4 regions of the Bittarella massiliensis (ex Durand et al. 2017) genome follow, and region 4 is predicted to be linked to each of the others. Evidence: riboswitches for the same ligand, from Rfam matches in the RefSeq annotation. Region 4 holds a riboswitch; each other region holds the start of a gene.
The links. Region 4 has a riboswitch for cobalamin ahead of GT748_RS09085 (ribonucleoside triphosphate reductase). Riboswitches for the same ligand answer to the same signal wherever they lie in the genome.

Region 1 (5,173 bases), on a different contig from region 4:
GAGAGGGCGGCGACCTCATTGGTAAAGGCGGGGATGGTCAGCGCGACCTGGGCGGTGATGCCGGGGACGGCCGCTGTGCCGTCGGCGTTCTTCACCTTCTCATAACGCAGGCTCTTCAGAGGGGTGGAGAGGGTGACCTGCGCGTCGGGCTCGCCAAAGTCGGGCCGCTTGAGCAGCTCAAAGAGGTTGGAGCCGCCGTAACCACCGGTGGTGGTGCCGATGTAGCCGTAGGGAGAGGCGCTCCAGCTGCCCAGCTCCACCCCCACGTTGCCAGGGCAGGAACTGTTTTTCAGGGTGTAGACAAAGGCGTCGCCCTCCCTGTGCATCCGGTAGAAGGAGACGTGGCCGTTTGCCCGGTCCCACCCCAGGTTGTGGGTGATGAAGTCAGGGCTCTCGTTTGCGCCCTTGATGCCGTCAAAGAGGGCGGCCTCATAGGCCTTCATCTCGGCGTTGGCGGCGTCCACCTCGGCCTGGGTGATCCCCTTGATGGTGACCGGGAAGGTCTTGGTGGCGCTGACCCCCTGGTAGGTGAGGGTCAATTTGAGATTGGTCTGGGTGTCGGGCGCACCGACGCTGCGGTAGACATTGCAGCGCAGATAGCTGGCGGTGAGGTAGTTGGTCCCATCCGCCGCCGCGCTGTCGGTGGACCACTGGTAACTCATGGCCCTGTTCTCAGGGGTGTCGGCAATCATCCCCGCCTTGATCAGGTCGCCGACATCCTTGAGCTGGATGTCGAATTCCAGCGCCTGGGGGTCGATTTCGGTCAGCCCCAGGCTGCTCATCTCGGTAAAGCCGTCGAGGGTGACCCCCGCCAGCGCCGCATCGACGGCCGTCTGGGCGGCGTCGTGCTCCTGCTGGGTGACAGCGGGGACCGTGAGGGGAATCTCCACCGTCCGCTTGGTGACCGAGCCGGAGGTGTAACTGTCCTTGTCGATGGTGAGGGTCAGCTTGACGGTGGCGTCGGGCTCGCCGTAGGCGGGCCGGTTGACCTTCACCGAGCTGGAGCCGTAGGAGGGCGGATCGATAACAGCGGTGTTGTCACTCGCCCACTTCAGCGCGACGTCGCTATACCCGCTCACCCCATAGGAGGAGAGGGTCTTTTGCAGTTTCAGCGGGCCCACCACGTGGTCGGCGTCGGCATTGTCCAGGCCGATGAGGGCAAATCTGTCCGCCCCGCCAAAGAGGGCGGCGGCGCCGTCGATCTGCTCCTGGGTGGTCTTTGTGTGCGCCGGCACGGTGACCAGAACGGTCTTTTCGCAAAAGACGCCGGGGACACTCGCCTTGGAGAAGCGGAAGGTGACCTCTCCCTGCACCTTTTCGTCGGTGAAGGTGACCTTCCCGTTTTCATCGCCCGCCGCAGCGGAGATGTTGGCGTTGCCGCTGGAGACCACCTCGACTGAAATGTCGGTGCGGTCCATCTGCAACTGCCAGGTGGTCTCGACATTGTCCACCGGCACGTCGTTGTAATCGCTGTCCCAATCGGTCTCCCGCACATAGAGACCGTTGGTCGCAGAGAGGCTCACCCCGTCCACCGCGGCCTGGATCTCGGCGCGCACCTCGTCGGCGGTGACGGCCTTGACGGTGACCGAAAAGACCTTGGTGTCGCTTGCCGTGCCGCGGGAGATGGTGGCGGTGAGGGTGAGGGTCACATCCACCCCGTCAGTGGGGCGGGTGAGCTTGCCGTTGTCGCCGAGGACCGCTTGATTGTCGCTCTGCCAGGCGATGCTGGTCCCGGCGCTGCCGGCGGTGGGCAGGGTCAAATCGCCCTTCACCGCCGAGAGGTCGCCCAGATCCAGCTCGCCTTTGGCCTTGGCCACCGCCTCGGCGTCGGTGTAGGTCACCTCAGTGACCGTCAGCTCGGCATAGGGGCGGCTGATGTCGATGGCCGGATTCCCCTTGCTGTCGTACCAACTGCTCTTGCGGACAGCGGAGAGGGTGTACCGGCCCGCCTCGTCAAAGGTGAGGGAGGCGACGCCGTTTTCGTCGGTGGTGCCCACCTCGGCCTCTGCCCCGCCGTCTTTAGAGGCGAGGATGGTTGCCCCCTTGACCGGCGACGCCGCCGCGGCGTTCATCCCCGCGGTGCCCATGAGGGTGACCGAGACGGGTTCGCCAGTGTTGGCCGTCAGGCTGTCACCGGCAAAATAGGTGTAGAGGCTGCCGGCGTATGCACTGTACCAGAGGTCGTATAGGGTGACCTCGTCGCCATTTGCCAGGGGGCAGCCGTCGATGAGGTAGCCGGTGCCGTCCTTTGCGGGATAGGCGTCGTTGACCATGTACATGAAATAGACATCGGTCGGGGCGTCGGCGTTGGTGTCCAAAAAGTCCTGCAAAAAGCCGGGAGTGGCGTCGATAACGTCCGCCGGGTCCAGGCCGTTGTCCACGCAGTACTGCGCCAATACATGCAGGGGGGTGTAAAAACCGGGGTCCTTGTCCGCCCAGGCCGTGAGGCCATATTCGGGCAGGGACTTGTAGGTGTCGGGCAGGGTGATGGCCGTCGGCTCAACCGCCGTAAAGCCGTACCCCTCGACCCGCAGGGTGGTGCTGATCCCGGCGCCGCCCCGAGGGGCGCCGGCCGCGGCATAGGCCGGGGTCAGCAGGGCGCCCAGCGCCAGACAGAGCGCCAGGACCAAGCTTGTCAGTCGTTTTGTCATTGTCTCTCTCCTTTTTTTGTTCCCTTCGGGGGAAAAAGGAAAGGGCCCGCCGAAACTCGGCGGGCCCCAAAGAGCGTACACAAATAGCCGGAGCCAATATTCACCCCGCGCATTGCTGTACCATCTTTTCCTCACCGAAAGAAGGGTATAGTTTTTCGTTCTGAAAAACTGTGTCGTTTTCTTCATCAAATAGGAGCTGGTTTGCCATTGGCAAGCCAGCTTTTTTGTGCAACAAACACAAATTGTTTCATCGAACAAAAAAACTATACGTATACATTGCCGGCAGATATCCTGACTTGAGGCTGCGGGCGGCCTGTTGGCCGCCACTCCTCCCCCCGCCCTTCCCAGCGCGCGCCCAGAACGCGCGCCAGTGGTTGCGGGGTTCGTCCCCTCTCACAGTAGAGTGAACTGTTGCGGATTTGCACCGCATTCCCCGTCCGGCGGCAGGGCTTTTGCCCGCCGCCTCCACAGCCAAAAGGCTGTACCGACACCCCTATGGTACAGGCATTTTTTGGAATTGTCAATGCCTGACCGAGCGATTTTTCCCCCTTTCGGCAGGGGGCGGCCTCCCCGCAAAATCGACGGCCTTCCTTGTTTTGCGGCCGGTTTCATGGTATGATAAAAAATATCGATCCCGGCGAACAAGGGGCGCCGACTTGAAACGAAAAAGGAGCGATCTCCCCCATGGGAATTTTTGTTGCAATAGCCATCCTCTTCATTTTGATCTCCTGCGTCCTCTTTTTGGTGCGCACCCCGCTGGCCCAGTGGGGCAGTTGGCAGTGGATCTTCCTGGCCTTCAGCGTGCTGCTGCTGCTCTTCTTTGTGGCCATGGTCTGGTACTCCATCCAGACCCACCGGGAGCGCAAGGAGGAGAAGGCCGAGCGGGCCCAGCAGGAGCGGGAGGCACGCCGCCGGCAGGCCGCCATCACCTACGACGACCTGGACATCCTCCCCGAGGAGGAGCGGGAGGAGCCCGATGACTTTGACTACGAGGGGTACAGCCAGGTCGAGGAGGGCGAGATCGTCTACATCGACGGCAAGGTGATGATCGCCGGTTCGGAAGAGGCCAACGCCGCGGTGGCCGCCCTCAAGGCCGAGAAGGAGGAGGCCCGCCGCCGGGACGCCGAGGAGAAAGCCCGCCTCAAGGCCGAGGAAGAGGCCCGTCAAAAGGGCGAAGATCCCCAGGAATGACCCCGTTTTTCGGCAGCCAAAAGCCGCCTCCACCGCGCGTTGCGGCAGGGGCGGCTTTTTTGCTGGAAAGGGGCTACTTCTCCCCCTCCTTGTGGCGGGCCTTGATCCCGTCCCAGTAGGCCTTGGCGGCCTGCTCGGTCTTGTTGGGGCCGTACTGGTAGTAGACCCGGCCGCGCAGGCTGTCGGGCAGGTACTGCTGGGCCACATAGTGGTCGGGGTAGTCGTGGGGCAGGCGGTAGCTGAGCCCGCGGCCCATCTTGGCCGCCCCGCCGTAGTGGGCGTCTTTGATGGAGGCGGGCACGTCGGAGTAGCGGCCCGCCTCCACGTCGGCCATGGCGGCGGCGATGGCCAGGTTGGCCGAATTGGATTTGGGGGCGGTGGCCATGAGGATGGCGGCCTGGGCCAGGGGGATGCGCCCCTCGGGCAGCCCCAGTTGCAGGGCGCTGTCGACGCAGGCCTTGACGATGGCCACGCACTGGGGGTAGGCCAGACCCACGTCCTCGCTGGCGATCACCAGCAGCCGCCGGCAGGCCGAGGGCAGGTCCCCCGCCGCCAGCAGCCGGGCCAGGTAGTGGACAGCCGCGTCCGGGTCGGACCCGCGAATCGACTTTTGCAGGGCGCTCATCACGTCGTAGTGGGCGTCGCCGTCCCGGTCGTAGCGCATGGCCGAGCGCTGGGCCACCTGCATCGCCCGCTCCAGGGTGATGGTCTTTTCCTCCCCGCCCTCGTCAAAGCCGGTGCCGTTGCAGCACAGCTCCACCGCGTTGAGGGACTTGCGCACATCCCCCCCGCAGCTCTGGGCGATGTAGTCGGCCACCTCGTCGGGACAGTGGATGGGGTAGCCCATCTCCCCCGCCATCTTCTCAAAGGCGCGCAGCACCGCCCGCTTGACCTCCTGTGGCTCCACCGGCCGGAACTCAAAAATGGTGGAGCGGCTGAGGATGGCGTTGTAGACGTAAAAATAGGGGTTTTCGGTGGTGGAGGCGATGAGGGTGATGGAGCCGTCCTCCAAAAATTCCAGCAGGGTCTGCTGTTGCTTTTTGTTCAGGTACTGGATCTCGTCCAGGTAGAGGAGGATCCCCCCCGCGCCGGAGAAGGTGTCCAGCTCGGCGATGATCTGCTTGATGTCGGCGGTGGAGGCGGTGGTGCCGTTGAGGCGGTGGAGTTCCTTCCCCGCCTGCTTGGCCACGATGCGGGCCACGGTGGTCTTCCCCACCCCCGAAGGGCCGTAAAAGATCATGTTGGGGATCTGCCCCGAGTCGGCGATGTTGCGAAAGACCGAGCCGGGGGCCAGCAGGTGTTGCTGGCCCACCACCTCGTCGAGGGTCTGG
Region 2 (5,173 bases), on a different contig from region 4:
ACCCTCTTTCGGTGAGGAGCTTTTGAAAAACGTCCATCACGGTGGTTCCGGCCTCTGCTTCAAAGCTGTCCTTAAACCAGGTCGGATAGGCGATATGGGGGTCGGAGCCGTGGGCGGAGTCTCCAATCAGGGCAAAGGTCCCCTTGACTTTGGTCTGCTCCGCGGTCCCCTCTCCCTTCGCCCCCAGGACGGTGAGCTCGACCGAAACGGGCTGGCGATAGAGTTTGGCAAAGTCCTCTCTCTCGGGATATTTTAGGGCGTACCGCTCGAACACCTCGCTGGTCAGACAGCTGGAGATCGTCACTTTTTGGTTGTATTCGGGCTGGGTCACCAAGAGGTTTTCGTGAGAAATGACCGAGGGATTGGAGGAATAGAACCGGTCCCACAGCTCCGAGGGCCGCTCCGGATCGATGCTGACCGGTACGATCCCCTTGCCGGTGGTTTCCCTATAGTTGTAGATCCAGTCGACCGACTGGGTATCCCCGTTCCAAACGGCTTCCTGGAAGGAGGAGAGGTTGCCAGAAATGTGGTTGGCGTCGGTGTTGACGCCTTTGTTGAGCCCGTCAAAGTAGTTTTGCTTGGCGCTCTCCATCAATGCGAGGGCGCTGTCGATTTCCCCCTGTTCGAGGGCTTTGACCGTGAGGGAGAGCGTCTTGGTCACGGACAGGTTGTAGTTTTTATGGGACATCTTCACCGTCAGCACCACTGTCTGGTCGGCCTGGCCGGGAAGGGGGCGGTAGACATTGGCGCGATAGCTGTTGACGGAAATGAGATCAGGGTCGCTGGAGGTGACTTCAAACTGGTAGTTCTCCACACCTGCGATCCCAGTTTTGCTGGGGGTCAGCAGTTGGATGTCCCAATCGACTGCGTCGGGCGAGAGGGCGCCGCCGCCCATATAGGTCAGCTTGTCGAGGGTGTAGTTTTCATCCAGCTCCCGCTGCATCAAATCCTGCAGCTCGGTGCCATCCAGCGCCTTGACCCGCACGTCAAACTGCTTGGTGAGAGTGATCGGCGCTTCATCGCCGTCGCGGACGAACTGATAGTCAAACGTTGCCGTGAGGGTGACGACCTGGTCGGCCATTCCGCGCTTGATGACCCCCTTGTAGGGGTCAAACAGCGTGTCGGCAGAGCTCTGACCGCTAGCGTCGATGGAGATGACGCTGGGGTCGGAGGACCTCCACTCGATGAGGGCCCACTTCTTGTCATCGACCACCTTGGGGAGGGTCAAATCGGAGGTGACGGCTGCGAGGGATTCGTTGCTGCCCCGGATGGACTCCTCCGTGACCTTGTCGGCGATTTCCGAAGTCATGGTCGCCCTGACAAAGTCGGCGTCCCAGTGGATCGTTGCGGTCTTGCTGTACTCACAGCTGGCGCCGCCGCGCTGCAGTTGGAAGGTCAAAGAGACGTTGGCAAAATGCAGGTAGTCGGTCTCGTTGGGGTTTTTGGCGTAATAGGTAATGCTGCCGTCAGCGGCGATGTAGTCGGCGTTTCCGGTTGTGAGGATGCTCACCTGCACATTTTCATAGCCGAGCTCTGCCAGCCTGTTGGAGAGCACGGTGACGATGTTGGTGTCCTTCCCGTAAACGGGATTGAGCTTTGTCCAGCTGTCCTCCAGCGCCTTCTTGGCGGCGTCGACATACTCCTGGTCCCCCACCCCCGCCTCGGAATAGACGGTGAGGGAGAACACCTTGCTGTCGCTCACCCCGCCAAGGGTGAGGTGGGCGGTCAACTTGACGTTGGCGATGCCGCTGTCGGGGATCTTGACCACGCCGGCGTCGGTGATGACAGAGGGGGTATCGCTCTGCCAGGTGATGGCGCTCCCATTGCCGCCGGCAGTGGGCAACACGAGGGTCTGCGCCTCTTTGATGGCGCCGGTGACATTCAGGGTCAGGGCCTCTTTGTCTTCCGCCAACTTCTGCGCATCAGACTTTTCCACCGGCCCTATTGCCTGGGAGGTGGCAGAGGAGCCCTCTTCCCCCGACACCTGCACCCGCAGGAGGGCGCCGAGATAGCTCCCGTCTTCTGGAATGGTGAAGGTGGGGTCGGTTGCCCCCGCAATGTCGGTGAAGCTCCCCCCGTTGTCCGAGGAGGACTGCCACTGGTAGGTCACCTTGGTGGCTGCGGTCCCATCCGTACCGGTGGCCTTGGCGGTGAGCTTTTCTCCCGCCTTGGGAGAGCCGGCGAGCGAGACGGCCGTGACGGGCACAGGCACCACCGGTGCGCTGCCAGCCAGCCACTTCAGTGTGGGATAGCCGTTTGCGACGGCCACGTACTGGATAGACTCGTCGATTGTTGGAACGAAGGAGCTCCCCTCGTTGCGATTGAGTTTGTCGACGACCGCAGAGCTTTTTAGCTGCTCCTCCGCATAGGCGCCGGTGGCCTCGTCTGTCGCGTCGGCCAAAAAGACATTTCCTGCGGCGAAGTTGCCGTCCAGAAGGCTCCCCGCAATGGGAGCGGTGACACTGCCCGCAGACTTTAGTTCTCCACAGTTCAAGTTGTTAAAAAATGCTGCAGTGGGTGTTGCGGTATTCTTGGTGGTTCTGCCGACAATTCCGCCCACATAGGAGTTGGCGGCTAGGGTGCTTTCCGATTCGATCACTCCGGCATTGATACAGTTGTACACGTAGCCGGTCTTGTTGGTCTTTCCGACGATCCCGCCGGTCCCAGAAGCCAGGTTGCCCTGGGGGCAGCTGATCGCGCCGGCGTTGTAGCAGCCAGAAATACTGCTGGTTGCCTCTGACTGATAGCCTGCAATGCCGCCGGCTATCACCCCTTTAACCGCTCCGCCATTGTAGCAGCGAATAATGGTGCCGTTGTTCTGACCTGTGATCCCGCCGGTGTATGCGCTTGTAGATGTGGAATCGCGGGTCACATTCACATTGGTGGTGCAGTTGTCGATCGTCCCCTTATTAAAGCCGACAAGGCCAGCCACATAGTTGCCGTTGGCTTTGACAGAGACAGTCCCCCCAACAGTGAGGTTTTTGACTGTGCCTGTTTTTCCCACATTGCCGAACAGTCCCTGGTATCCTGTTGTGGCGTTGATGGATAGGTTGCTGATCGTTTCGTTTTGGCCGTCAAAGGTCCCGGAGTACTCGTGGTCGTAATCGTTTCCAATTGGCGTCCAGGCCTGACTGTTTAAGTCAATGGATTGAGTGAGGACGGCGTTGATCCCCGTGTTGCCGCCATTGACCTGGTTTGCAAACCAGGTGAGCTCTGCCGCAGTGCCGATTTGATAGACGTCGTCGACAACAGCCGGCTCGCTCGACGGCGCGCCTTCTGCCCAGACGGTGACCCCCGTCGAGGAGAGGGCGATGAGGAACGCCAGTGCACACGCCCAAATTCGCTGTGCCACTTTTTTCATTTCTTCTAAACTCCTTTGTTGTTTTCCCTTGGATCAGGATCCTTTGGAAGACAGCCCTCCTGCTTTTGAGGGGGCCGTTCCCAAAAGGACCATCCTCGGCATACCTGTTTCCCCTTTTCTGTGTCCTGCTCTGTCCTTCACCCCCTGCAAAAATAAAAAAGTGCTCTCCCCGTCAGGGGAAAGCACACAAATATCTTTTACAGGCAAACGCGCCCCATAGAACAGTCAAATTCCTTGGAGACGGCATGCTACCGCAAAACAATACTCGGCAATATTCCCTCGCCCGGGAGGATCGATCCGACGGGGGTATGGCAGGTCTCCTGACTTATGACCGAAGCAGAGTTTGCTTCCGAAACGACGCCTTCTCAGTTTGCATTTTCACCTGTGGTGAGCATCCCAATGGCAAATGTCGTTCCCGTTTTGTCAAATACAGTAATGGCGATTGCACCGGATTCCAACCGGTTTCCCTTTTCATCTACTCGGCAGATTGCCTTTCAAACCATACCCCAAACAAATTGACTATTCAATTTGGGCCATTATAACATAAACTTCCATTGTTGTAAATTGCTCCACGAGTGCCACCGCCCCCCCCGTATTTTACGGCGAGCGGCGCAGGCCGGTTTTGACGATTGTGCGACAGGTCGCCGGTTTGCCCAAGGTCTGCAACGCAACACCCGCTTTCAAAAGGGGCGCTCTTCCAAATGAAAGTTTTTTGCATTGTGCTGTTGTGTGTTGACGGCATGGCGGGGGCCTGCTTTCTCTCCCTCCAACAGGTCTTTTGTCCTTTGCCCGCCCGCTGTCATCTGGTATGATGGAGACAAGACTAAATTGTTTGGAGGCGATCCCTGTGACGCGCATTCCCGTGCTCATCGACTGCGACCCCGGTGTGGACGACGCCTTTGCCCTGGCTCTCGCCCAAAGCTGCCCCCATTTTGACATCCGGGCCATCACGGCGGTCTACGGCAACATGCCCTTGAAGAAGACCCTCTACAACGCCCGCGCCCTCAACGAGGTGCTGGCCATCGGCGCCCAGGTGGCGGCGGGGGCCAAAGAGCCCTTTTTTAAGAAATACGACCGGGGCGACGACTATGTGAGCCCGGTCCACGGCAGCACCGGTATCGCCAGCATCCTCCTGCCGGAGGGCCGCCGGCCCCTGGATGAGGACGAGGCCTGCGACGTCATCTACCGCGAGGCGGTGCGGGCGGGGGGCGAGCTGCTCCTCTTTGCCGTCGGCCCCCTGACCAACGTGGCCAAGGCCCTGATGCGCTATCCCAATCTGCCGGGCCTCATCTCCCGCTTCTACATCATGGGCGGCGGCATTGAGATGGGCAACCAGAGCCCCTATGCCGAGGCAAACATCTTTAAAGACCCCACCGCCGCCCGCATCTGCTTTGAAAAGCTGCCCACCCACATGGTGGGGCTCAACGCCACCTGCGACGGCGCCCTGAGCGAGGCAGATTTGGACGAGCTCATCGCCGCCTGCGGCGACGGCCCCAAGGCCGCGCTGCTCAAGGAGCTCTTCACCTATTCCCGCCACAATGCCTTTGTCAAAGGGCAGGATTCCAACATCATCCATGACGCCATCGCCGTGGCCTGGGCGATGGACGGAGCCGTCTGCGGCGGGGAAGAGCGCCATGTCTGGGTGCGGGACGATGCCGGTGACCGGGACGGCGAGACGGTGGCGGATCCCGCAGGAGTGGCCCCCGCCAATACCTGGGTGGCCATGACCACCGACACCGCCCGCTATAAGGGGCTCTTGCTGCAGATGTGCCGGTACTACCGGGAGATAGAGTAGTGTTGTCCGACGCTTGA
Region 3 (5,173 bases), on a different contig from region 4:
TTCCCCTCCTGGGCGCCGTCGAGAAGGGCCTGGGCGGCCTCGATCTGCGCCCCCAGTTCCCCGCCGCGTTCGGCCGGTTCGATGGTGGTCAGTTTGAAGATCCCCGCCGCGGCGAGGAGGGCAAAAATGCCCACAACGGCCCACAGGCGGGCCTTTTTTTTCCAGGTGCTCATCGGCATCTCCCTCTTGGTTGGTCGGTGCGCGCAAAGGGCGACCGGCGACGGGGCCGGTCGCCCTTTTCAGCGGGTGGGTGCGAACAGTAGACGGTCAGGCCCGGCGGCGCTTGCAGGCGAGGGCCAGCGAAAGGGCGGCCAGCGCGGCGGCCAGCAGGGCTGCCGGGGCAGAGGCGTCGGCGGTGTTGGCGCTGGCGTCGCCGCCCGTCTCAGAGCTGGGTCCATCCAGCAGGGCGGCGGCCTGCTGAGCCACCTCGTCGGCCAGCCGGCCGTTTTGCAGGTACTTCAAGTCCCCTTCCAGGATGCCGTCGCGGTACCCCTGGATCTCTCGGGCAATCGCCAGCAGCTGGGCGGCGTTTTCGGCGGTGACGGGGATGGGCTGTCCGTCTTTCATCAACAACTGGGCGGTCATCAGGTTGACCAGGTCCACCTTGGCCGGGCTCAGGTACTGCTCGATCTCGGAAATTTTGGCCAGGTCGGCGGGGAGCAGTCCCTCCAGCGCTCGGTCCAGCTCCTGGATGAGGGGGCGGCTCTCCAGGGTGATCTCCGCCCCGCCGAGTTTGTCGGCAATCAACTGGGCGGCAGCGGCCATCTGCTCCTCGATGGCGGCCACCCGGGCGCGGCTGTCGGCCAGCCGCTGCCGGTTGGCCAGTTTCTCCCGCTGGGCGTCGGGGAGGGCCTCATAGCGCGATTGCAGGCTGTCCACCGCGGCGCGGTCGCCGGAGGTGAGGGCGGAAAGGGCGGGCAGGGCGGCGATGTCCTCGTCCAGCTTCTGGACGATCGCCTCCTGGCGCAGGGTCTCGATGGCGGCCGCCGCCTTTTGCAGGGTGTCGGCGCCGGTAATCTGTGAGCGCTCCTGGGCGGAGAGGGCCTCGTAGGCCGAGAGCAGGGCGCTCACCTTGTCCGCGTCTTGCAGGGTGAGGGACGAGAGGTCGAGAGAGGCGATGCCCTGGTTGATGCGGGCGATGGGGTCGGCGGTGGAGAGGGCCAAGATCTCCTCCAACTTGCCGTGGTTTGTCACCTTGGCCTGTTCGGCGGCAGAGAGGGCGCGGTAGCGGCTCTCCACCCGCCGGGCCTCCGCCAGGTTGATATAGCGGTAGGAGTCGGCGTCGGGCAGCCGCTCGATCTGGCGCTGCACATCGGCGGCGGTGATGGCGGTGTCCCCCTTGTTGCCGTAGCAGTAGAGGTAGCTGGCGTCGTTGTACCAGACCAGCGAGCCGTTGGGGGCGATGGCGATGCTCTGGGTGCAGTACTGGCGGCGGCCGATGCCCGGGACCACCTCGACCTGGGGAGCGGTCTGGCCCTCCCTGTCTTTTAAGATGAAGAGGTTGTCGGAATTCTCGTTGGCCACAAAGTAGAGATAGACCTGGTTGCCGTTTTCGGCGCTGGCGTAGGCGGTGGTCAGGGCGGCGGAGCCGGCGCTGTTGACGGTGCCGGTCTGGTAGAGGGTGGTCATGGTGTTGACGTCGACGACAAAGACCGGCATCTGCGCGCCAAACCCCTGGCCGGCCAGGTAGAGCCGGTCGTTGTAGATGACCGGGGAGGACTGGGTGTCGCCCCCCGAGATGCCGGCCGTCCACTCCCGCAGGCTGGCCTGGTCCAACTTGCCGTCGGCGCGCAGTTTGTAGCTGCGCACCGCCGCCCCCGCCGTGGGGTGGCCGGAGGAGAGGTAGACGCGGCCATCCTTTTCATAGTAAAAGGGGGTGGAGCGGGCGTTGTAGCCGCTGGGCAGCGAGAAGGTGTCGGCCACCGCGCCGGTCTTGTAGTTGACCGACCAGACGGTGCTGGAGCCGGTATAGTTGGCGTCGGTGAAGACGGCGTAGTCCCCGGCAAAGGCCACGCCGTTTGTGTTGAAGCCGGCGTCGGAGGGGGAGGCGACGGTCCAGTTTGCGGCCTTGACCTCGGTGGTGCTGGCGGGATTTTCGTCGGCGGTGTCAAAGCAGGCGTAGACCCCGCCGGTGCGGTAGGAGCCGGTGAACACCCGCCCGTCGTGGCAGATGACCGGGCTCTGCATGGCCGAACCCGGCAGCTCCTGGGTGACGTAGAGCTGCTCGAGGGTCTCGGCGTCAAAGACGCGCAGGAAGTTTTTCTGCACCCCGGTGGCGTCGGCATCCAGGTTGTTGATCTCGCAGGGGACGAAGATTTTGCCGTCCCCCGCGCCCAGGATCATGGTGTACTGGTTGTGGGCCGCGCCGAAGACCGGGGCGCTGGCCACCTCTTTGCCGCTGTCCAGCTCGTACTTGCGCAGGCGCTGGAAACTGTAATTGTAGACGTAGTTCCCCAGGATGACCGGGGTGCCCGACGAGTCGGTCCAGGAGGTGGAGTCGCCGACTTGCTTCTCCCACTTGCGTTCGATCTCGCCGGCGGTGGTGGGGGTTTTGGCGTCGGAGACGCCTTTGAGCCCGTCGGTCCCTAAAAACTGGGGCCAGCCCAGTTCTGTCGACGGCTCTGCCGCCAGGGCGGGCAGGCTGCCGGAGGCGCAGAGGCAGAGCGCCAGCAGCGCCGCTGTCGCCCGCTTTTTTACAGAGATGTTTCCCATTTTCTTCTCTTCCTCTCGATGGTCGCGGGGATGGCAGCCGGGGGAGGACGACAAAAAAAGACCGTCGTCCGACGGCCTTTCGTGCAAAAAGGGCGGGCGCAGGGCGGCCCAGCCTGTTTTGGCACTTTTGTCCTCGGCCGGAACTACTCATACACCCTGTTGCGGCAGGTCTCCTGACTCGGATGTCTCCCTACTCTCCAACCCGCCTTCCCAGGCCCAGATGCCCAGTGGCGGCAGCGAAGCTGCCGTTGGATTTCGCCATCCTCACAGTAGCGGCGACTGTCACGGATTTTCACCGTGTTCCCTCTTGCTCGCCCCCGAGGGGCGACCACAACGAACCATTCTGTTTTTGATGAGACCACTATACCACGGCCCTGGCCCGCAAGTCAATTTGAAGGGGGACTTTGCCGGAGATGCGCGCCTGGAAAGTTTTGTTCCCGGCTGGACGGGCCATCTTGCCGCCGGCTGGATAACGGCGGGGCGGCTGTGAAAAATAAGGGGGAGGGAAAGGAGGGGGCGCGTTTGACCCCATTCACAGCCTATTTGGAGGGGCTCGAGACGGTGTGGCAGCGGGCGGTCCTCGGTGAGGTCCTGCGCTGGGTGGGGGAGAAGTTTCCCGATTTGACCCCTAAAATTGCCTGGAACCAGCCGATGTTCACCGACCACGGCACCTTTATCATCGGCTTTAGCGCCGCAAAGGCCCATCTGGCGGTGGCCCCGGAGAGGGCCGGGATCCTCCGCTTCTCCGGCGCGATCGAACGGGCGGGGTACCGCCACAGCAAGGAGCTCATCCGCATCCCCTGGGGGCAGGCGGTGGACTTTGCGCTGCTGGAAGAGATCATCCGCTTCAACGTAGAGGACAAGCGGGACTGCGCCGCGTTTTGGCGGGGGTAAAGCCGCTCGCCGCGCCGATTCCCCTGCGGGGGCAGAGAGGCGGGGGCCTGCACAGGGGAAAAAGAAAAAAACCGGCGCAAATCGCGCCGGGCGTTGCCGTCGGGGTCTATACCGTGAAAAGATGCCCGCCGCACACCTGCGAGAAACGGCAAAATAAAAAAATGAGCCCGAGCGCGAATGCGCCCAGGCTCAGACTGGTGGAGCAGGCGATGGGAATCGAACCCACAACCTCAGCTTGGGAAGCTGATGTTTTACCACTAAACTACGCCTGCACCTGTAAGTGCTTTACTATTATAGTACGGCTTGCCCCCAAACGTCAAGCCCCGGGCGAGAAATTGCAAAAAAATTCCCCTTTCCCGCCCCTTCGACAGGGCGGGGGGCAGCTGTGGGAAAAAGGGCGTTGTGCGCGGGCGGAAAAGGTGCTATTTTAGAGGGGAGAAAGAGGGGGATCGAGCGATGAAAGAGGCAAAGGGGGAGAAGCGGGTGTGGATTTTGTATGCGGTGTTGTCGGCGGTGTTTGCCGCCCTCACCTCGATTTTGGCCAAGGTGGGCATTGAGAAGATCGACTCCAACCTGGCCACCGCCATCCGCACGGCGGTGGTGTTGGTGATGGCCTGGGGGATCGTCTTTCTCACCGGCGCCCAGGCGGGGCTGCGGCAGATCGGCGGGCGCAGCATGGTCTTTTTGGTGCTGTCGGGGCTGGCCACCGGGGCCTCCTGGCTGTTTTACTACAAGGCCATCCAGATGGGGGAGGTCTCCCGGGTGGTGCCCATCGACAAGTTCAGCGTGGTCATCACTATGGTGCTGGCCTTCGTCTTTTTGCACGAGAAGATCACCCTGAAGACCGCCCTGGGCGGGGTGCTGATCACCGCGGGGACCTTTGTCATGATCTTGTGACCCGGCCTCGGCCGGGAGAGCGGTCGGGCCGCCCCTGACAAAGGCGGGCAAAAGGCGGGAGAGGAGCGACGCGGCTCCCTCCCGCCTTTCTCTGTGCCCTGCGGGCGTGTGGGGGCGGCGCGCCGCGGCCGGGGAAGGGGGAAAACGCCCCCCTTTTACAAGGCGGGCGCACGGTGCGGTTGCCTTTTTGCCGGCAAGCAGTGTTGCCGGCCTTTCCCCAGGGGCGGAGAAACCGCCGCCCACAAGGGGCTTGCCGTTGTCCAAAGGCGGACCGGATCCTTTCGAGCTCCCCCTCGGCCTCCCCCCGTTTTCCGCGCAGACGCGATCTGTGACGGGGGCCTTTCCCCATGGGGGGCTGGTGTCGGGGCATAGGTGCTGTTGCCGCCGGCATGGCGGTCCGGCCCGTCTGGGACGCGGACGGTGTTTTGCGGATCGCGTTTGGGGCATCTCCGCCCATTTTTCGCTTTTTTGTCCCCCCTATCCCCACAGGATGGGACGGAGCGGGGGAAAATGCGGGGAGAAAGGGAAAACACCTTCTGAACGCCTGCCTGTTTGTCCCGTTTTGTGCTTCCATGCGCTGTTGGAGAGGCGGCTGCCGGTCGGCGGGAAAAGGGAAAGCGGCACCGCCAAAGCGATGCCGCTTTCCGACAGGGGGGAGATTTTCCTGTGG
Region 4 (5,173 bases):
CCCCGCGCCGCCCCTCTGTTTGGAAAAGGGCACAAAAAGGGGTATAATGAAAAGCAGAAAGCGCCCCCGCACCGGCTGTCGCCCGGCGCAGGGGGCGGAGGAGGCAAAAACGGTGGCCAACATCTTTGACTATCTGGAATGGCGGGGCGACCTGCGCTTTGACCAGGCGCCCTTTACCTGCGTGGACAACCTCATCCTCTGCCGGCTGTCCTATGTCCCCTTTGACGGGGTGGTCCCCCCGCCGGGGGAGGGGGGACCGATCCCCCTGCGCCGGGCGGCGGAACGGCTCCTCTCCCCGGCCTTTGCCCGCCAGACAGAGGCCATGTGGGCGCGCGACCGCGACCTGCTGCGGGCCCTGGCCGCCAGTGCCCGCTTTGGCGAGATGCCCCTTTTGGGCTATGTCAACGACGTGGACGCCGACGAGCAAAAGCAGTTTTCCGCCCTCTGCGCCCTGCCCGGCGACGGCACCGGCTTTGCCGCCTTCCGGGGGACCGACAACACCCTGGTGGGCTGGAAGGAGGACTTCAACATGGGCTTTGCCACCCCGGTGCCCGCCCAGAGGGAGGCGGTCTCCTACCTCTGCCGAGCGGTGGAGCGAGGGCCGGCGAGCTGGCGGGTGGGGGGCCACTCCAAGGGGGGCAACCTGGCGGTCTACGCCGCCGCCTTTGCCCCGGCCCCGGTGCAGGAGCGGCTGCTCTGGGTGCAGAACAACGACGGCCCCGGCTTTGACGGCGGGGTGCTGGATGGCCCGGGCTACCGGGCGGTGCGGGAGCGGGTGCACACCTACCTGCCCCAGTCCTCGGTGGTGGGGATGCTGCTGGAACACGAGGAGGCCTACACGGTGGTCCACAGCGGCCAGGTGGGGCTGATGCAGCACGACCTCTACTCCTGGGAGGTGAAGGGCCCCGGCTTTGTCTGCCTCGACGAGGTGAGCGCCAGCAGCAAGTTCATCGACAAGACCCTCAAGGACTGGGTGGCCGGGATGAGCAGGGAGGAGCGGGCCACCTTCTTCGACACCCTCTACCAGCTTCTGGCCGGCACCCAGGCCAAGACGGTGGGCGAGCTCTCCGGCGACTGGCTGCACAGCGCCGGGGCGGTGCTGCAGTCCCTCAAAAATGTGGACGAGGACACCCGCCGCCTGATGGGCCAGGTGATGGGCGGCCTCTTTCGCTCGGCGCGGGAGAACCTCCGCCCTGCCCGCCCACGGAGCGAGGGAGGGGAGCGGCGTCTGGAGTAGAGTGCCCTCTCGCCCCGGAGAGCGGGGTCGGCTGCGGCCCGGTCTCCTGTTGCCGCCAGGAAGGGGGGATTGCTTCCCGGCAGGGGGCGGCGGACGTCTCTGTCAAGAGGGCCAGGGCGGCGGAAAGAGCTTGGGAGAAGGGGGACGATTGCCCCCTTTTTCGCCGGGAGGACCTCCATACCGCCCGCCCCCGGGGTAAGAAGTCAGGGTGGTGTCTGAAGTAGGGAACCTTTCGCCCCGGAGAGGGGAGCGGGATCGGCTGCGGTCCGGTCTCCTGTCGCCGCCGGGAAGGAGGGCTTGCTTCCCGGCAGCGGGCAGCGGCCTCTCCTGTCATCTAACGGCCCGCCCGACCTCTGCGCCCGTTGTCCCTTTGCCGCCGGGTGGAAGGTCCACCCGGCGCCCCTGTGGGAGGGACGCGTCCGCCCCTGGTTGGGGCGGGGTGAAATGGGCCTTCCCCCCGACGCTCTGCCCAAACCCCGCCAAGGGCTTCTCCATGCGCCTCGGCGCTTCGGACCCCCTCTCAAAACGCGCCTGTTGTGGCACTCTTTCACCGCAATATCGGCGAAATGACGGTTGACTGGGTGCACAAGATGTAGTATGATTTGATCAATCTGTTTCAGAATCAAAACTAGATATGGAAACGAAAGCACGCGGGTGCCCGGCCTGTCATCGGGCCGGGCGGCAACAGGGAAGACGGGTGAAAAGCCCGCGCGGTCCCGCCGCCGTAAGGAGAGAGCACGCCCCAACTGCCACTGGTTCCCCCGGGAGCTGGGAAGGCGGGGCGCGCGTGGAATCCGAGCCGGAATACCTGCCCGCTGTGCGCGCGCTGCCACGGTGTATGGCGTCAAACGGGCTCTGGTGAGTGACTTTTGTCGCGCCCCTGCCTGCCTTTGGCCGGCAGGGGCTTTTCAGCGCTCTGGGCGTCTCCAGCGGTTTTCTGAAACCACTTTGATGGGAGGACACAATACGATGATCGAATCGATTCGCAAGCGCAGCGGGGACATTGTCCCCTTTGATCCGGAGAAGATCACCTGGGCCATCTTCAAGGCGGCCGCCGCCGTGGGGGGAGACGACTGGCATCGGGCGGAGGAGCTCTCCCGCCAGGTGGTGGAGATGGCCTCGTCCCGCACCGGCGTGCTGGACGTGGAGGAGGTGCAGGACATGGTGGAAAAGGTCCTCATCGAAAACCGCCACGCCCGCACCGCCAAGGCCTACATCCTCTACCGGGAGAAGCGCCAGGGCGCCCGGGAGGCCAACGCCCTCATCGGCGCCACCATCGACATGTTCTCCCAGTACCTGGACGACATGGACTGGAAGATCCAGGAGAACGCCAACACCCAAAAGTCCATCAACGGGATGAACAACTACATCCGCGAGGCCTTTACCAAGCAGTACTGGCTCCACGAGATCTATCCCGAGGAGATCCGCCGCGCCCACACCTCGGGGGACCTGCACCTGCACGACCTGGGCTTTTTCGGCCCCTACTGCGCCGGGTGGGACCTGCGCCAGCTGCTGATGCAGGGCTTTGGCGGGGTGCCCGGCAAGGTGGAGAGCGGCCCGGCCAAGCACCTGCGCTCCTTTTTGGGGCAGATCGTCAACTCCACCTTCACCACCCAGGGCGAGTCGGCCGGCGCCCAGGCCTGGTCCTCCTTTGACACCTACTGCGCCCCCTTCATCCGCTACGACCACATGGACTACGCCGCGGTGAAACAGGCGCTGCAGGAGTTCATCTTCAACCTCAACGTCCCCACCCGGGTGGGCTTTCAGTGCCCCTTCTCCAACCTGACCTTCGACATCGTGGTCCCCTCCACCCTCAAGGACGAGTGCGTGGTCATCGGCGGCCAGCCCATGGACGCCTGCTACGGCGACTTTCAGGCCGAGATGGACCTGCTCAACACCGCCTTCTGCGACGTGATGATGGAGGGGGACCGCCACGGCCGGGTCTTCACCTTCCCCATCCCCACCATCAACGTCACCAAGGAGTTTGACTGGCAGAGCCCGGTGGTGGACAAATTCATGGAGATCACCTGCAAGTACGGCATCCCCTACTTCTCCAACTACATCAACTCCGACCTCTCCCCCGAGGACGCCCTCTCCATGTGCTGCCGGCTGCGGCTTGACACCAGCGAGCTGCGCAAGCGAGGCGGTGGCCTCTTCGGCTCCAACCCCATGACCGGCTCCATCGGGGTGGTCACCCTCAATCTGCCCCGGCTGTGCTACCTGGCCCAGGACGAGGAGGACCTGATGCGGCGGCTGGACGGGCTGCTGGAACTGGCCAAGAACAGCCTGGAAATCAAGCGCAAGACCATTGAAAAGCAGACCGAAAATGGGATGTACCCCTACTCGGCCCACTACCTCAAAGAGGTCAAGGCCCGCACCGGCTCCTACTGGTTCAACCACTTCAACACCATCGGCCTGGTGGGGATGAACGAGGCCTGCCGCAACTTCCTGGGCTGCGAGATCACCGCCCCTGAGGGGCAGCAGTTCGCCCTGCGGGTGCTGGGCCACATGCGGGAGGTCATCACCCGCTTCCAGGAGGAGACCGGCCATGTCTACAACCTGGAGGCCACCCCCGCCGAGGGGACCAGCTACCGCCTGGCCCAGCTCGACCGGGACCGCTACCCCGACATCCTCACCGCCGGGGAGGAGGTGCCCTACTACACCAACTCCACCCAGCTGCCGGTGGGCTACACCGACGACATCTTCGAGACCCTCGACCTGCAGGACGACCTGCAGTGCATGTACACCGGCGGCACGGTGCTCCACCTCTACCTGGGCGAGCAGATCCGGGACATCGAGGTGGCCAAGGCCCTGCTGCAAAAGGCCTTTACCAACTACAAGCTGCCCTACCTCTCTCTGACCCCCACCTTCTCGGTCTGCCCCGAGCACGGCTACATCAGCGGCGAGGTGTACAGCTGCCCCGACTGCGGCGCCGCCACCGAGGTGTGGAGCCGGGTGGTGGGCTATCTCCGCCCGGTGCAGAACTTCCACAAGGGCAAGAAGGAGGAGTACCGCCAGCGGGTCAAGTACGTCATCAAAGAGGGCGAACTCTCCGAGGCGGCCGCCCAGTGAAGGTCGCCGGCATCCAGCGCACCAGCACCATCGACTTCCCCGGGGTGCTGGCCTGCGTCCTCTTCACCCGCGGCTGCGACACCGACTGCTTTTACTGCCACAACCGCGACCTGTTGGGTCCCGGCGACTGCCTGCCCGAAGGGGAGGTGGAGGCCTTTTTGAAAAAGCGCCGGGGGCTGCTGGACGGGGTGGTGGTCAGCGGCGGGGAACCGCTGCTCCAGCCCGATCTGGAGGGGTTTTTGGCCGCCCTCAAGGCCATGGGCTACCGGGTCAAGCTGGACACCAACGGCCGCCAGACCCAGCGGGTGCTGGCCCTGGTGGAGGCGGGGCTCTGCGACTACCTGGCCATCGACTGGAAGGCCCCCCGCCAGCAGTACCTCCAGGTGTGCGGCGTTCCCCCCGAACAGGGGTACGACGCCACCCGCGAGACCCTCTGCCGGCTGGCCGAAAAGGGGGTTCCCTGCGAGGCGCGGACCACCCTCTACCCCGGGCTCACCGCCGGGGCGCTGGTGGAGTTGGCGGGGCAGTTGCCCCCGCTGCCCCGCTACCGGCTCAACTTCTTTCGCACCCCCGCCTGCGCCCGGCAGCGGCACCTCCCCCTGTTGGAGCGCCCCTTCCTTACCCCCGAGCAGGTGCGGGCGGTGGAGCCCCAGCTCCGGGCCGTCCAGCCCGGCCTCACCTTTTAGACAGGCCTGTTTGATATGCGGCCCCGGCGCGGGAGAGCGGCAACGCTCTCCCGCGCCTTTTTGCCGTCTCTTCCCGCCCGGCCGCGGGGAAACGCGGGGCGGGAAACGGGAAAAAGGGGGGCTTTTTATCCCCCTTTTTCCCGCCGCCAGGGCCGCCGCGGAGGGGAAAGGGCCGCCC

Region 1: it holds a riboswitch for cobalamin, as region 4 does, so the genes downstream of both, GT748_RS10690 (immunoglobulin-like domain-containing protein) here and GT748_RS09085 (ribonucleoside triphosphate reductase) in region 4, are expected to answer to the same signal.
Region 2: it holds a riboswitch for cobalamin, as region 4 does, so the genes downstream of both, GT748_RS01025 (immunoglobulin-like domain-containing protein) here and GT748_RS09085 (ribonucleoside triphosphate reductase) in region 4, are expected to answer to the same signal.
Region 3: it holds a riboswitch for cobalamin, as region 4 does, so the genes downstream of both, GT748_RS05575 (hypothetical protein) here and GT748_RS09085 (ribonucleoside triphosphate reductase) in region 4, are expected to answer to the same signal.

Annotation. Positions count from the first base shown of each region.
Region 1 is NZ_WWVY01000009.1:80,730-85,902, reverse strand. It holds gene GT748_RS10690 (immunoglobulin-like domain-containing protein) at 1-2,651, opposite strand, end outside; cobalamin riboswitch at 2,916-3,155, opposite strand; gene GT748_RS10685 (MFS transporter) at 3,336-3,842, shown strand; gene GT748_RS10680 (replication-associated recombination protein A) at 3,916-5,173, opposite strand, start outside.
Region 2 is NZ_WWVY01000001.1:216,643-221,815, forward strand. It holds gene GT748_RS01025 (immunoglobulin-like domain-containing protein) at 1-3,361, opposite strand, end outside; cobalamin riboswitch at 3,655-3,880, opposite strand; gene GT748_RS01030 (nucleoside hydrolase) at 4,209-5,156, shown strand.
Region 3 is NZ_WWVY01000003.1:349,683-354,855, reverse strand. It holds gene GT748_RS05580 (DUF4430 domain-containing protein) at 1-173, opposite strand, end outside; gene GT748_RS05575 (hypothetical protein) at 268-2,712, opposite strand; cobalamin riboswitch at 2,859-3,060, opposite strand; gene GT748_RS05570 (iron chaperone) at 3,235-3,606, shown strand; tRNA gene GT748_RS05565 (tRNA-Gly) at 3,805-3,878, opposite strand; gene GT748_RS05560 (EamA family transporter) at 4,063-4,503, shown strand.
Region 4 is NZ_WWVY01000007.1:66,860-72,032, reverse strand. It holds gene GT748_RS09090 (Mbeg1-like protein) at 47-1,237, shown strand; cobalamin riboswitch at 1,876-2,067, shown strand; gene GT748_RS09085 (ribonucleoside triphosphate reductase) at 2,207-4,309, shown strand; gene GT748_RS09080 (anaerobic ribonucleoside-triphosphate reductase activating protein) at 4,306-4,995, shown strand.